DNA from 3 places in the Caulobacter sp. 05L422 genome. Region 1 is predicted to be linked to each of the others. Evidence: predicted binding sites of a transcription regulator. Region 1 holds the regulator's gene; each other region holds the start of a gene.
What was found. Region 1 encodes LexA, which represses DNA repair genes until DNA is damaged. Its sites were predicted from a motif close to ATGTTCNCNANNTGTTCT; they were not measured.

Region 2: the regulator LexA is predicted to act here: its motif matches at 3,597-3,614, upstream of AC1DMQ_RS14030 (ImuA family protein).
Region 3: the regulator LexA is predicted to act here: its motif matches at 2,307-2,324, upstream of AC1DMQ_RS11200 (ATP-dependent helicase).

Annotation. Positions count from the first base shown of each region.
Region 1 is NZ_JBFTOB010000038.1:5,740-10,951, forward strand. It holds gene AC1DMQ_RS25155 (ComEC/Rec2 family competence protein) at 1-969, shown strand, start outside; gene AC1DMQ_RS25160 (glutathione S-transferase family protein) at 986-1,633, shown strand; gene AC1DMQ_RS25165 (GFA family protein) at 1,685-2,092, shown strand; gene lexA (transcriptional repressor LexA) at 2,219-2,923, opposite strand; gene AC1DMQ_RS25175 (DUF5990 family protein) at 3,205-3,624, shown strand; gene trpC (indole-3-glycerol phosphate synthase TrpC) at 3,632-4,420, opposite strand; gene trpD (anthranilate phosphoribosyltransferase) at 4,417-5,212, opposite strand, start outside.
Region 2 is NZ_JBFTOB010000013.1:101,071-106,282, forward strand. It holds gene AC1DMQ_RS14010 (phosphoserine transaminase) at 1-242, shown strand, start outside; gene serA (phosphoglycerate dehydrogenase) at 365-1,945, shown strand; gene AC1DMQ_RS14020 (VanZ family protein) at 2,229-2,594, shown strand; gene AC1DMQ_RS14025 (crotonase/enoyl-CoA hydratase family protein) at 2,729-3,502, opposite strand; gene AC1DMQ_RS14030 (ImuA family protein) at 3,628-4,413, shown strand; gene AC1DMQ_RS14035 (Y-family DNA polymerase) at 4,553-5,212, shown strand, end outside.
Region 3 is NZ_JBFTOB010000010.1:44,423-49,634, forward strand. It holds gene AC1DMQ_RS11175 (Coq4 family protein) at 1-687, opposite strand, end outside; gene AC1DMQ_RS11180 (ribbon-helix-helix domain-containing protein) at 865-1,092, shown strand; gene AC1DMQ_RS11185 (DUF1801 domain-containing protein) at 1,089-1,529, opposite strand; gene AC1DMQ_RS11190 (hypothetical protein) at 1,752-1,988, opposite strand; gene AC1DMQ_RS11195 (hypothetical protein) at 2,000-2,200, opposite strand; gene AC1DMQ_RS11200 (ATP-dependent helicase) at 2,325-4,742, shown strand; gene AC1DMQ_RS11205 (hypothetical protein) at 4,828-5,212, shown strand, end outside.

The DNA of each region.
Region 1 (5,212 bases):
ACGGCTGCTCTCGTGGCCCTGGCCGAGGCCTGGCCGCGTCCGGTGCGTGAGATCTCCGTGCCTTGGCCGATCCGGGCGTTCCAGGCGGCCAGCGGCTGGCTGGCGGTCAGCGTCGGGGCCAGTTTCGTCGCGGGCATGGCGACCGGGCCGTTCGCCATGCAGCACTTCAACCGCGTGGCCGTCTGGGGCTTGCCGGCCAACCTGGCGGTCGCGCCGCTGTCGTCGTTCGTGATCATGCCGTTCCTGGCGCTGGGCGCGGCCCTGGAGGGCTTCGGCCTGGGCGAGCCGTTCCTCACCGTGGCCGGCTGGGGCATCGGCGCGATGATGTGGATCGCCGAGGGTTTCGCCAACGCCGGCGGGGCCCAGCACGTGGTGGCCAGCGGCCCGCCGTTCACCCTGGCCCTGGCCTTCGTCGGATTGATGCTGCTGTGCCTGTGGCAAGGCCGCCTGCGCTGGCTGGGCGTGCCCCTGGCCCTGGCGGTGGCGCTGTGGCCGCGCGCGACGCCGCCCGATGTCTGGATCGCCCCGGACGGGACCACGGCGGCGGTGCGGCAGGGCCGCGAGGCGGTGCTGCTGCGCCCCGACGCCCGCCGCTTCGGGGCCGAGCTGTGGGGGCGTCGCCGAGGCCTGATCGTGCCGGAGGGCGTCGCGCCCAGCCCGCTCTACGCCTGCGACCGGCGGTCGTGCGCCCCAGCCGCCGATGCGCCCGTGGCCTTGGCTCTGTCGTGGAGCAAGTCCGCCCCGGACTTCGAGGTCCTGGCGGCGATGTGCGCCGAGGCGGAGATCGTCGTCCTGCGCGGGGCCGCGCCGCTCATCCCGCCGGCCTGCCGCGACCGGATCGTGCTCGACGCCGACGACTTCGCGGCCGGCGGTGCGGCCGAGCTCTATCGGCGCGGCGGCGAATGGTGGATCGTCTGGGCGCAACCGCTGCGGGGCGTCAGGCCCTGGACCGGTGTTTCGGAGCGCTAGACATGCCCAAGGCCAGATGTTGAGAGTTTGGGGCCGGCGCAGTTCGGCCAATGTCCAGAAAGTGCTGTGGCTGGTCGGCGAGCTGGGCCTGCCGCACCAGCATATCCCGGCCGGCGGCGACTTCGGCGGGCTGGACGAGCCGGCGTTCCGGGCGATGAACCCGCACGGCAAGGTTCCGGTGATCGCGGACGGCGAGGTCGTGGTCTGGGAGTCGCACGCCATCCTGCGCTACCTGGCGGCCGCCCATGGCGCGGACCGGTTCTGGTCCGAGGATCCGGGCCCCCGCGCACCGGTCGACGGTTGGATGGATTGGGCGCAGACCGCGCTGCAGCCGGCCTTCCTGGGCGGGGTTTTCTGGGGCGGCTATCGCACGCCGGAGGCCCAGCGCGACGAAGCCGCCGTGGCCAGGGCCCTGGACCAGACCGCACGCTGCCTGAGCCTGGTCGACGCACAGCTGGCGGACCGCGCCTTCGTCGTCGGCGAGACCCTGTCCCTGGCCGACATCGCCATCGGCGCGCACCTCTACCGCTATTTCGAGCTGGAGATCGAACGACCCGCCTTGCCGCGCCTGCAGGCCTGGTACGAGCGCCTCCGGGCTCGTCCGGCCTACCGGGAGCATGTGATGGTCCCGTTCGGCGAATTGGAGGGACGGCTGGCTTTCTGAGCCCGAAGGCGAGGTCGGGCGTTAGGCCTGGAACGAACGACGGAGGCGATCATGGAACGCCAAGGCGGCTGCGCCTGCGGGGCGGTGCGATACGTGGCGGAGGGCGGACCGCTGCGGGTGGGGCTGTGCCACTGCATGACTTGCCGCAAGCGCCACGGCGCGCCGTTCAACGCCTTCGCGGCGTTCCGGACAGACCGGGTGCGGATCGAGGGTTCGCCGGCGATCTGGGCCGGCGCCGAGCACGGCCTGCTCCACGGCTGTCCGACCTGCGGCTCGCCGCTGTTCTGGACGGCGGAAGGCGAGGGCGACGGCGAGATCGAGATCCATCTGGGCGGGCTGGACGACACTGGCCAGTTCACGCCGCAGTACGAGGTCTGGGTGAAGCGGCGCGAGCCGTGGCTGCCGCCGCTGAACGTGCCGCAATATGTGGAGAACCGGCCGGCGGGGATGGCGTCTTAGCAGCCCGCGCGGCGAACCCCCTCCGGCCCTTCGGGCCACCTCCCTCAAAAGGGAGAGGACGAGATACGAAAAGGGGACAGGCACATGTGCCTGTCCCCAGCCGCAGCGTTGATGTCCGCCGAGAACCTAATGATAGCGCCGGATCAGGCCCACCAGCTTGCCCTGCACCTCGACCTGGTCGGGGCCGAAGATGCGGGTCTCGTACTTGGGATTGGCGGCTTCCAGGGCGATAGAGCCGCCCTTCTTGCGCAGGCGCTTGAGGGTGGCTTCCTCGCCGACCAGGGCCACGACGATCTCGCCGCTGTTGGCGGTGTCGCCCTTCTTGATGATCACATAGTCGCCGTCGAGGATGCCGGCCTCGATCATCGAGTCGCCCTGGACCTCGAGCACATAGTGCTCGCCGCTGCCCAGCATGGTCTCCGGCACCGGCAGGCGCTCGCGTTCGTGCTGGATGGCGTCGATCGGGGTGCCGGCGGCGATGCGGCCGAGGATCGGCAGCTCGCGGGTGGTGTCGGCGGCGATCGGCGCGCCCGGCGCCGACGGCGGCTGGCCGCCGCCTTCCAGCACCTGGGGCTTGAAGGTTCCTCGCCCCTTCGGCGGCGCGGCCGCCGTGGCCTGCTGGGGCAGCTTGACCACTTCCAGCGCCCGGGCCCGGTGGGCCAGGCGGCGGATGAAGCCGCGCTCTTCCAGCGCCGTGATCAGCCGGTGGATGCCCGACTTGGACGCCAGGTCCAGCGCCTCCTTCATCTCGTCGAAGGAGGGGGAGACGCCGGTCTCCTTGATCCGCTCGTGGATGAACATCAGCAGCTCGTGCTGCTTGCGCGTGAGCATGTCCGGCCTCGCCAGTCGTCGCGGAACAAACCGCAAACCTCTGTGAATGTTCTCTAGGTGTTCTTCGTTGATGTCAAGTTAACGGTGTTCGCCGGGAGGGCGGGCGAATTCCCGAGGAAATACAGAGTCCGGACTGGGGCGAAGCGGGGCGAACGGGTGATCAAGGCCGCCCCGGAGGGAATCAGGCGGCGTTGACCCCGCCTGGTGGGACCCGTCGCGGATTGCGGACCCTGACGGAGTCCGGCTACGGAGTCGGAACGCGCGGCAGGTTGGAGAACCGGATGGCGACGGGCGAGACGATCACGCTCAGGCTGACGATCCAGGACCCCGTTCCCGGATGCGCTTACAGCCTGCAGGACAAGAAGAGCCAGGCCGTCGGTCAGGTCGTCGCCGGCGGCGGGCCGCTGTCGTTCGACGTTCCCGTGCGCGTCGCGCCTGGACCGAAGTTCCTGGGGGAGTTCGTCCGCAGCGAAGGACCGGAGCGGCGCTTCGTCTACATCGCCATCGGAGGCCAGGCCGGCGCGGGGGCGTCGCCCTGGAGCCGGCGCGCCAAGATCGACATCCACACGCTGCCGACCGACCTGCTGGATCAGGCTCTGGCCGGCAAGGTCCTGGAGGCCCGCTTGCCCGGAAGGGACAAGGACGGCGGTCCGGCCTGCGCGACGGTGCGCCCGCTAGGACCCTGGCGGGTCGCGGACTGACCGGGTCCTAGCCCAGCAGCGCCTTCGTCGCCGACGCCACGTCGGCCTGGCGCATCAGGCTTTCGCCGACCAGCATGGCCTTGGCGCCGGCCGCTTCCATGCGCACCGCGTCGGCGGCGACGAACAGGCCGCTCTCGGTGACCAGCAGGGCGTCCTTGGGAGCCTGGGCGGCGAGGCGTTCGGTGACGGCCAGGTCGACCACGAAGCTCTTCAGGTCACGGTTGTTGATCCCGACCAGGGTCGAGCCCAGCTTGCCGGCCCGGTCCATCTCGGCCTCGTCGTGCACCTCGACCAGGGCGTCCATGCCCAGGCGCGCGGCCTCGGCCATCAGGTCGGCGGCCAGGGCGTCGTCGATCATCGCCAGGATGACCAGGATGGCGTCGGCGCCCAGGGCGCGGCTCTCGGCCACCTGCCAGGGGTCGACCAGGAAGTCCTTGCGGATGCAGGGCAGGGCGACCGCCGCGCGGGCGTCGATCAGGTAGCCGTCGGCGCCCTGGAAGCTGGGGCCGTCGGTCAGCACGGACAGGCAGGCCGCGCCGCCGGCGGCGTAGGCGCGGGCCAGGGCCGGCGGATCGAAGTCGGCGCGGATCAGGCCCTTGGACGGCGAGGCCTTCTTGATCTCGGCGATCAGGGCCAGCCTGCCGGGCGCGTGGTGCGCCTCGAGCGCAGCCTTGAAGCCGCGCGGGCCGTTGGCGGACTTGGCCGCGGCGTCCACCTGGGCGAACGACCGGCGACGCTTACGATCCGCTACGTCCTCGCGCTTGTAGGCGGCGATCTTGGCGAGGATGTCAGTCATGCTGGGGTCACTTGGGCGGGCACGGGTTCACTGTTGGTGGCGGCCACCAGACCGGCCAAGGCCGCCTGGGCGCGGCCGTCGTCGAGCACGGCGCCGGCCAGTTCGACGCCTTCGCGCAGGGTCTCGACCTTGTCGGCCACCAGGAAGGCGGCGGCGGCGTTGAGCATGACGATGTCGCGATAGGCGCTCTTTTGGCCGCCCAGCAGGGCGGTCAGGGCGGCGGCGTTGAAGGCGGGATCGCCGCCGGTGATGTCGGCCAGGGCCGCGCGCGGTAGACCGACGGCTTCGGGGGTGATCGTGAACAGCCGCAGGGAGCCGTCGCGCCATTCGGCGACCTCGGTCTCGCCGGTGGTGGTCAGCTCGTCCATGCCGGCGCCGTGCACCGACCAGGCGCGCTCGGCTCCGAGCGCACCCAGGGCCTTGGCCACCGGCTCGACGAAGCGATGGGCCGAGACGCCGACCACCTGGCGCTTGGCGCCGGCCGGATTGGTCAGCGGGCCCAGCAGGTTGAAGATGGTGCGGAAACCAAGCTGCTGGCGGATCGGCGAGACGTGCTTCATCGCGCCGTGGTGCGACTGGGCGAACAGGAAGCAGATGCCGGCCGTATCGAGCGCGTGGCGCTGCTGGGCCAGGCTGGCGTCGATATTGACCCCCAGGGCGGCCAGAACGTCGGCGGTGCCCGACTTGGAGGTGATCGCCCGGTTGCCGTGCTTGGCGACCTTGAGGCCGCCGCCGGCGGCCACGAAACCCACGGCGGTGGAGATGTTCAGGGTGTGCAGGCCGTCGCCGCCG
Region 2 (5,212 bases), on a different contig from region 1:
TGAAGGTCGTGGACCCCAAGATCAGCGCCCTGTCGGACGACGCCCAGGCCGACTTCGCCAAGAAGCTGGCCGGCCTGCTCGAGAAGGAGGGCGCGGCCCTCGACATCGGCGGCTATCGCGACGCCCCGGCCGGCCTGCGCATCTGGTGCGGCGCCACCGTCGAGGCCTCGGATCTCGAGGCCCTGACGCCGTGGCTCGACTGGGCCTTCGCCTCGGTCTCGGCCGAACTGGCCGCCGCCTAAAAGCCTGTAACGCGCCTTCCCTCTCCCCTCGGAGGGGGAGGGATCAGCGGCCCAGCCGCTTCAGCACACACCCCCATTCCGTCCTTCCCGCAGCCGGAAGGCCCGAAAACAAGAGAGCTCCCATGACCGCTCCTCGCGTCCTCATCGCCGACAAGCTTTCCCCCGCCGCCGTCGACATCTTCAAGAACCGCGGCCTGGACTTCGACATCAAGGTCGGCCTGACCAAGGACGAACTGATCGCCGTGATCGGCGACTATGACGGCATCGCCATCCGCTCGGGCGCCAAGCTCGACAAGGACGTGATCGCCGCCGCCAACCGCCTGAAGGTCATCGCCCGGGCCGGCATCGGCGTCGACAATGTCGACATCCCGGCCGCCACCGCCAAGGGCGTGGTGGTGATGAACACCCCGTTCGGCAACTCGATCACCACGGCCGAGCACGCCATCGCCATGATGTTCGCCCTGGCCCGCCAACTGCCGGCCGCAGACGCCAGCACCCAGGCCGGCAAGTGGGAGAAGAACCGCTTCATGGGCGTGGAGCTGTACGCCAAGACCCTGGGCCTGATCGGGGCCGGCAACATCGGCGGCATCGTCGCCGACCGGGCTCTCGGCCTGAAGATGAAGGTCGTGGCCTACGACCCCTTCCTGTCGCCCGAGCGCGCCGTGGAGATGGGCGTGGAGAAGGTCGAGCTGGAAGACCTGCTGGCCCGCGCCGACGTCATCACCCTGCACACCCCGCTGACCGACAAGACCCGCAACATCCTGTCGGCCGAGAACCTGGCCAAGACCAAGAAGGGCGTGATGATCGTCAACTGCGCCCGCGGCGGCCTGGTCGACGAAGCCGCCCTGCGCAAGCTGCTGGACGACGGCCACGTGGGCGGCGCGGCCTTCGACGTGTTCGTCACCGAGCCGGCCAAGGAAAACCCGCTGTTCGGCTCGGACAAGGTCGTGGCCACCCCGCACCTGGGCGCCAGCACCAACGAGGCGCAAGAGAACGTCGCCCTGCAGGTCGCCGAGCAGATGAGCGACTACCTGCTGACCGGCGCGGTCACCAACGCCCTGAACAGCCCGTCGATCACCGCCGAAGAAGCCCCCAAGCTGAAGCCGTTCGTGGCCCTGGCCGAGAAGATCGGCGCCCTGGCCGGCCAGATGGTCGACTTCGGCATCTCCGCCATCGACATCGCCTTCGAGGGCGAGGTCTCCAAGCTGAACGTCAAGCCGATGACCTCGGCGGCCCTGGCCGGGATCCTCAAGCCGATGCTGGCCGAGATCAACATGGTCTCCGCGCCGGCCGTGGCCAAGGAGCGCGGCATCACCGTCTCCGAGAGCCGCCAGGAAGTCAGCCCCACCTATGACAGCCTGATGCGCGTGACCATCACCACCGAGAAGGGCAAGCGCGCCTTCGCCGGCACGGTGATCGCCGGCGCCCCGCGCATCGTCGAGGTCAAGGGCATGGAGCTGGACGCCGGCTTCTCGCCGGCCATGCTCTACATCAACAACCTGGACAAGCCGGGCTTCATCGGCGCGCTGGGCATGCTGCTGGGCGAGGCGGGCGTCAACATCGCCACCTTCAACCTGGGCCGGCTGTCGGCGGATGAGGACGCGATCGCCCTGGTCGGCGTCGACCAGGCCCCGGACGAGGCCCTGCTGGCCAAGATTCAGGCCCTTCCGCACGTCAAGGAAGCCCGCGCCCTGACGTTCTGATCCTGAAACCTTCTCCCCTTGCGGGAGAAGGTGTCGGCGCAGCCGACGGATGAGGGGTCTCTCAGACCTGATCGCCGTGTCCAGCCTGACCGCTGGGCGCGGCGGTTTCGTTTCGTGCGCCCCCTCACCCGACCCGCTTCACGGGCCACCCTCTCCCACAAGGGGAGAGGGAAGTTGGTGCAGGCCGCGTGCAGACAACGACAGGATACGGCCGAGACGCCGTCTCGCCATTTTCAAGCCTCACCGGACCGGCTAGGTGCGGAGGACCCAGCCTGGAGCTTCGATGTCCATCCGCGCCCGCAAGATCAACCGCCTGGTCTTCATCGTCTTCCTGGCCGCGTCGGCCTACGCCCTGGCCCGGGCCCTGCTGCCGGACAACGACAGCATCGGCCTGATCCCGTGGGACAAGGCCAAGCACTTCATCGTCTTCTACGTGCTCAGCGTCCTGGCCAGCCTGGCCCTGCCCAACAGCCGGCTACACCGCATCGGCCTGGTGATCCTGGCGTTCGGCGGGGGGATCGAGATCCTTCAGGGCTTCGTCGGCCGCGACGCCTCGTGGTTCGACCTGTTCGCCGACGCCTGCGGCATCAGCGCGGCGTTCGGACCGATGCTGGTCAGCCAGTGGTGGCGGGCGAAGGCTCGGTTCTAGCTCTCTATCGGGTTGTCATCCCGGGCGTAGCGCAGCGAAGGCCCGGGACCGCCGGAAGCTCTGAGTTCACGCGTCGGTCCCGGATCGGCGCGCTGCGCGCTTTTCCAGGATGACATGATTTGGAGCTGAAGGGCTTATTTGGGCTCTTCGAACTTTCCCCCGCGCCCTTCGCCGTCCTTGAACCGCGCGGCGCCGGCCCGGGCCTCGCGGCGCAGCGGCTCCAGCCCGCCGATCCCCTCGACCTTCAGCGCCGCCTCCAGCGAGACGTCCCACTGGGCGAAGGCCGAGGCGCGGTCGGCGCGCAGGCAGACCTGCGGGAAGGCGGCGATCTGGGCGGCCAGGCCTTGCGCGGCGGTCAGCGCCTCGCCCGCCGGGACCACGCGGTCGGCCAGGCCCCAGCTCAGCGCCTCGGCCGCCTCGACCGCCCGGCCGGTCAGGATCATGTCCAGCGCCCGGCCCTGGCCGACGATCCTCGGCAGGCGCACCGTGCCGCCGTCGATCAGCGGCACGCCCCAGCGGCGGCAGAACACCCCGAAGATCGCGCTTTGCGACGCCACCCGCAGATCGCACCACAGGGCCAGCTCCAGCCCGCCGGCCACCGCGTGGCCCTCGACGGCGGCGATCACCGGCTTGGACAACAGCCGCCGCGTCGGCCCCATCGGACCCTCGCCGACCGGGTCGTAGCGCTCGCCCTCGCCCGAGGCGGCGACGGCCAGGTCGAACCCGGCGCAGAACGTACCGCCCGCCCCGGTCAGCACGGCGACGGCGGCGGCCGGATCGGCCTCGAAGGCGTCGAACGCGGCGCGCAGCTGCAGGGCGGTCTCCGGGTTCACCGCGTTGCGCTTTTCGGGGCGGTTGATCGTGACGGTCCAGACCGGGCCGTCGGTGTGGAGTTCGACTTCGGTCATCTCAAGCCTCCCGACCCGGGCCGCGTCATTCCGCCGCCGCGCCAGGCCGCGCCACCATGACGGGCTCCGCTTGACTCTCCAACCCCGGAGGATCAGAACAAAAGTGGAACATTGGAGAGTGGAGCATGCCCGGGGCGAAACCCGCCCTTTCGGCTTTGAGAGCCCAGATCGCCGCCCTGGAAGCGGGGACTCGGACTCCGCCTCCCGTCCTGCCGTTCGGCGATCCACGCATCGACGGCTGCTTCCCGGCCGGCGGCCTGCAACGCGGCGGCTGGCACGAGGTGGGCGGTTCGGGGCTGGAGGAGGAGACCGGCGCCGCCCCCGCCGCCTTCACCGCCCTGATGCTGCGCCCGCTGGCCGCCAAGGGCGCTGTGGTCTGGGTGATGCGGCGCGACGACCTGCACGCGCCGGGCCTGGTGAACCTGAGCTTTCCGGTCGAGCGCCTGATCCAGGTCCGCGCCCGCGACGAGGCCGAGGTGCTGGCCGTACTGGAGGACGCCCTGGCCACGGTCGGCGTCGCCGCGGCGATCGGCGAGGCCGAGACTCCCGACCTCAAGGCCGGCCGCCGCCTGCAACTGGCCTGCGAGCGGCGCGGCTCGACCGGGGTGCTGCTGCGACGACGGCCGTATGGCGGTCCGGCCGGCAAGGTTCGCGAGGTGTCGGGCGCGGCGGCCCAGACCCGCTGGCGCGTCGCCGCCGCCCCCAGCCAGCCGCCGCCGGGCGAGCCGGGGCTGGGCCCGCCGCGCTGGCGGGTCGAACTCGAACGCTGCCGGGGCGGCCGTCCCGGCGCCTGGATCCTCGAACAAGCGGAGGCCGCCGATGGCCCGCATCCTTTCCGTCTGGTGTCGCAACTGGCCGATCACGACGTGGCGGCGAACGAACCCCCTCCAGAGCGTATCCGCGCCGCCTAGGCCCTCCCCCTGTGGGGGAGGCGGTCGCGAAGCGACCGGTGGGGGGAGTGATCGGAAGGTCGATCCTGCCACGGGCCGGCGGCCCAAGACTCCCCCCACCGTCGGCTTCGCCGACACCTCCCCCACAGGGGGAGGGCCGATGCCCCTGGTCCCCCCCGTCACCCTGGTCGCCACCGAGGGTGGAACCCGCCGCCTGGCCGCCGTCGACGACGCGGCCGCGGCCCTCGGCCTGCATGTCGGCCAGAAGGCCGCCGACGCCGCGGCTCTGGTTCCCGACCTGGTCACCGCCGACCACGACCCCGAGGGCGACCGCGCGGCGCTGGAGATCCTGTGCGACTGGTGCGTGCGGTTCTCGCCGGCCGTGGCCCTCGACGGGCTGGACGGCCTGCTGCTGGACGTCGAGGGCGTCTCGCACCTGTGGGGCGGCGAGGCCGCCATGCTGGACGACCTGCTGGCCCGGCTGGAACGCTGGGGCGCGCCGGCCCGGGGCGCGATCGCCGACACCCCCGGCGCGGCCTGGGCCCTGGCCCGCTACGCTCCCGACCGCACGATCGCCCCGCCCGGCGGCCAAAGCTCGTTGCTGGCGTCCTTGCCGGTCGCCGCCCTGCGCCTGGACGAAGCGGCCCAGGCCCAGTTGCCGCGTCTGGGCCTGTTCCAGGTCGGCCAACTTCTGAGCCTGCCGCGCGCCCAGCTGGCCAAGCGGTTCGGGCTGAGCACGGTGCTGCGCATCGACCAGGCCCTGGGTGCGGCCCGCGAGGCCCTGGTCTTCCGTCGCCCGGCCACCCCGTGGTTCGACCGT
Region 3 (5,212 bases), on a different contig from region 1:
ATAGGCGGTGTTGGGCGCGACCCTGTAGGTCCGGCGAGCCTCTTCCAACGACATGGCGAACAGGGCCGGATAGTCGACCGCCGGCAGCCAGGCGGCCGAGCGGCCGTTGCGCCAGGCCTCGCGCACCGCCCTGCCGTAGGGCTGACCCAGCCGGGCCTTCTGGAACTGGCGCGCGCCGGCCAGGGCGATGACCGCGAAGCCCAGGCTGCGGGTCTGGGCGTAGGAGAAGGCCACCACGCAGACCTCGCCCAGGGCGTCGGTGCCGTAGCCGGTCAGCACGTGCCAGACGTCGTGCACGTCGCGCATGCGACGCGCGTACCAGGCCAGCGGGTGGGCGGCGTCGACGTCGGACTCGGGGATCTTGCGGCTTTCCTCGGCCAGCCCCTCGGCGGACAGGCCACGCGGGGCGATGAAGTCGCGATAGGCCGCGCCGACCGTGCCGGGACCGAACCGCTCCAGCCAAGCCGGGTCCGACAGCCGCTCGGCGAACTCGTCGCGCTCGTAGGCGATGCGGCCGCCCTCCGGCGTGCTCAGCAGGCGGCGATAGCCCTTGGGGATCGCGTTGCCCGCCAGGGCGCGCATGATCTCGAACACCTGGGCGGTGTCCTCCTTGTCAGCGATCAGGCGCCGGACGGCCCGAAGCGCCCGCAAAGGCTGCAGGTTGAAGGACTGACGCCCCCGTTGCATCGGTTGATGCGCCTTTGGCTCACCGAGCACTTGCGTGGCTGCAATCATAAGGCATGCTCCTGCTGAACCCGATAAAGATGACATGGCGTCATTTTTATTCAAGTGGGTTCAGCGACCCCCGATCTGGGACCTTGGCCGGACGTTGATCGGCCAGGCGGCAAAATGGGGACGGGCGAGATGGGCAGTCTGAAGAAGCGTTCGATCAATCTGGCCGGCCACGCGACCTCTCTGGCTCTGGAGCCTGAGTTCTGGGCCGTGCTGCAACTGGCCGCGAGCACCGACAAGATCAGCGTCGCCAGCCTGATCCAGCGCATCGACGCCGGACGGGGCGAACGCCCTCTGGCCTCGGCCTGCCGCGTGTTCGCCCTGCAACACGCCCAGGCGGGCGAGGCGGGAACGGTCTAGAGCGGATCGACCGTCAACGCGGCCCCAAAGGCCTCCGCGACGACCTCTTCGAGCACGCCGAGGTCCACGTCCTTCACGGACCTGAAGCTGATGCAATATCCGGTGACCTTGGCCTTCCCGAGTCGCGATCCATAGGTCTCGGACAGGTGTTTCTTGTCCTTGAGACCCATCACGTAGACCGACAGTCCGGACGTATTGGCGCTCAGACCGATCTTGTAGAACGCTCTCGAATTGCCGGCGGCATAGCTGAGCGCCTCCGATCCATATCCAATATTCGGGTTGGAAACGACCTTGCCGTCGCCGTCGCGGCCATCCAGGAACCAGAGCTCGGCGTCGGGCGAGATCGCAAGGATGCGCCGGTGCAGATCCCGCAATTCCTCGCTCTTCGCTGGAGACTGAGCATCGATGTAGCCGTCGATCTGCTCGCGCACGCCCATGCCAAGGTCTCCCTTTCCATCTTCGCCCGGCCGCCAAGCCGGATAGCGAACATCAACCTCCTCAGGACGATGGAACCTGTCTGGAACCGACAGGGTCCGCTGACTTTCTTCAGCGGTCGACGACGCTCCCGCCCCCTCCAGGATGCGGGGCGTCGTGGGAAAGGCGGGAGGTCGCGGGAACGACGGCAAAACTTGGCGATCATGCCCCAAGGCCGGCCAAGCCTAGCCCTGCTGGACGCCCGGACCAGGCTTGGGCAGCGGAATGGGCTCCGGCGTCGGCGTTCGCCTGGGCAGGGGCGGAGGCTTCGGCATCTGCATCGACAGGTCGGCCGAGCGCACGGTCAGCAGGCCGGAGCGCCAGCCGCCGATCACCAGGGCGGCGATCAGCAGCAGCACCCCCAGCAACGCCAGACCGGCCACGCCCAGATGCTGGGGCCGGATGTCGTCGTGACGGGCCATGACGCCCTCCCCTAACCCGCGGGCTTGGGCGCGTCCGGAACCTTGGGCGCGTCGAGCTGCGGCGCGGACACGTTGACATCGACCGTCTTCTTCTGGGTCATGCCGCCGGTGAAGACGAAATAGGCGATCACCGCCACGACCACGACCAGGGCGCCGATGATGAACGCCATGCCGGTCCCGCCACCGCCGCTCGAGTTGGTTTCTTCAGCCACGTCAGTCTCCTGTGATTTCCATCCCCGCCGAACAAACGGGAGGTGGCGGTCGAGGTTCCGATCAAGAGCGCGGCGGATGGGCGCGAGGGCTTAAGTCGGGCGATGTTTGTGCTACATATGTTCCATGTCTCAAGGCTTCGACTCGTCCGACTTCCCCGGCGACTTTCCCGGCGATCTCCCCGCGCCCCGCATCTCCGACCTGGCCCGTGCTCGCGGACCGGACGGCCCAAGCTCGCTTGAGCGGCCGAACTATCTGGAGGGACTGAACCCCGAACAGCGGGCGGCCGTCGAGGCGACCGAGGGCCCCGTGCTGGTGCTGGCCGGCGCGGGCACGGGCAAGACGCGGGTCCTGACCACCCGCCTGGCCCACATCCTGGCGACGGGCCGCGCCCGACCGTGGGAGATGTTGGTCGTCACCTTCACCAACAAGGCCGCGCGGGAGATGCGGGAACGCATCACCCACATCATCGGCGACGAGGCCGAGGGCCTGCGCTGGCTGGGCACCTTCCACTCGGTGGCCGCCCAGATCCTGCGCCGCCACGCCGAGCTGGTGGGACTGAAGTCCAGCTACACGATCATCGACACCGACGACCAGGAACGGCTGCTGAAGCAGCTGATCGAGGCCGCCGACATCGACGCCAAGCGCTGGACGCCGCGCGCCCTGGCCGGCCTGATCGACACCTGGAAGAACCGCGGCTGGACGCCCGACCGCGTGCCGCAGAGCGAGGCCGGCGAGTTCGCCAACGGCCGGGGGATCACCCTCTATCGCCAGTACCAGGAGCGGCTGCGCATCCTGAACGCCTGCGACTTCGGCGACCTGCTGCTGCACAACATCACCATCTTCACGGCCAATCCGGACGTGCTGGCCGACTTCCAGCGGCGTTTCCAGTACGTGATGGTCGACGAGTACCAGGACACCAACGTCGCCCAGTACCTGTGGCTGCGGCTGCTGGCCCAGGGTCGCCAGAACGTCTGCTGCGTGGGCGACGACGACCAGTCGATCTACGGCTGGCGCGGGGCCGAGGTCGACAACATCCTGCGCTTCGAACGCGACTTCCCGGGCGCCAAGGTCATCAAGCTGGAGCGCAACTACCGCTCGACCGAGCACATCCTGGCCGCCGCCTCGGGCCTGATCGACGCCAACAAGAGCCGGCTGGGCAAGACCCTGTGGACCGAGGCCTCGGGCGGCGAGAAGGTCAAGGTTTCGGGCGTCTGGGACGGCGAGGCCGAGAGCCGGATGGTCGCCGACGAGATCGAGAAGGCCAAGCGGGCCGGCCGCAAGTACAGCCACATGGCCATACTGGTCCGCGCCTCGTTCCAGATGCGGGCCTTCGAAGAGCGGTTCGTGATGCTGCAAATCCCCTACAAGGTGGTCGGCGGCCCGCGGTTCTTCGAGCGCGCCGAGATCCGCGACGCCCACGCCTATCTGCGCCTGATCCAGTCGCCCGACGACGACCTGGCCTTCGAGCGGATCGTCAACACGCCCAAGCGCGGCATCGGCGACACCTCGGTGGCGAAGCTGCTGCAGATCGCCCGGCTGGAGGGGATCTCCACGGTCGACGCGGCCCGGGTGATCATCGGAAGCGACGACCTGCCGGCCCGCACCCGCACGGCGCTGAGCAACTTCCTGCGCGACCTGGACCGCTGGCGCGCGCTGGCCGCCAACACCCCGCACCAGCGGGTGATGGAGGCGGTGCTGGAGGAGAGCGGCTATACCGACGCCCTGCGCCTGGACAAGGGTCCCACCAGCCAGACGCGGCTGGAGAACCTGAAGGAACTGGTCCAGTCGATGAGCGCCTTCGACACGCTGGAAGGCTATCTGGAGCACGTGTCGCTGGTCATGGACCTGGACAAAGGCGCCGGTGACGACGCGGTCTGGATCATGACGCTGCACTCGGCCAAGGGGCTGGAGTTCCCGCTGGTCTTCCTGCCCGGCTGGGAGGAAGGCGTGTTCCCCAGCCAGCGCAGCATGGACGACAAGGGCGAGAAGGGCCTCGAGGAAGAGCGCCGCCTCGCTTACGTCGGCATCACCCGGGCCCGCGAGGAGGCCCGGATCAGCTTCGTGGCCAATCGCCAGGTCTACGGTCGCTGGACGTCGCAGCTGCCCAGCCGCTTCGTCGACGAACTGCCCCTGGCCCACGTCGATGCGGCCTCGGAGACCGGCTATTACGGCGGCGGCCCGGGCATGCAGCAGACGGTGTCGTCGCGCTGGGACGATCCCGGGACCAGCACCTTCACGGCCGGCAGCTATGACAGCCCCGGCTGGAAACGGGCCCAGGAACGGACCTCCGGATTTGGCGAGCGCGGAGCCACCTGGCGCAGCGGCGGTTCGGCCGCCCGCTCGGCCCCGATCGAGGGCGAGGGCCGACTCGTGGCGGTCTCGGCCAGCTCGGCGGCCAGCGCCTACAAGCGCGGCGACCGGGTGTTCCACGTCAAGTTCGGCTACGGCAAGGTCACGGGCGTCGAGGGCAACAAGCTGTCGGTGGCGTTCGACAAGGCCGGCGACAAGAAGGTGATCGACAGCTTCGTCGAGAAGGCGTGAGCGGAGCTTTTACATAACGCCGGTTGACGAAATGGCGCCCCGGGCGGAAGCTCGCCAAAAGAGAGTATAACCTGGGGAAATCGCCTTGAAGAAGATCGCATTGATCGCCGCGCTCGGCGTCGTCCTGACGCCCTGCCTGGCCCAGGCCGCCGGCGCCTGCGACGGGTTCAAGAACGTCACCTACGCCGGGGTCATTCGTGGCAAGTTCGACAACTTCCCGGACGCCTTCGGGGCGATGAGCTTGAGGTTCGACGCCAACGGCGTCGGCGCCGGACGAGGCCTGATCGGCGTCGATCCCGCCAGCACGGCGGCGGTTCAGACCCCTTATGCCGGGGTGACCTGCCAACCCAATGCCGACGGCAAGTCGGGTCTCCTGAATTTCGGCCCCAGCCTGGGTTCAAGCAGCTTCACGATCTTCGACGGCGGGTCCCGCATCTGGACGCGTCACGAGATTCCTGGACGACCGGTAA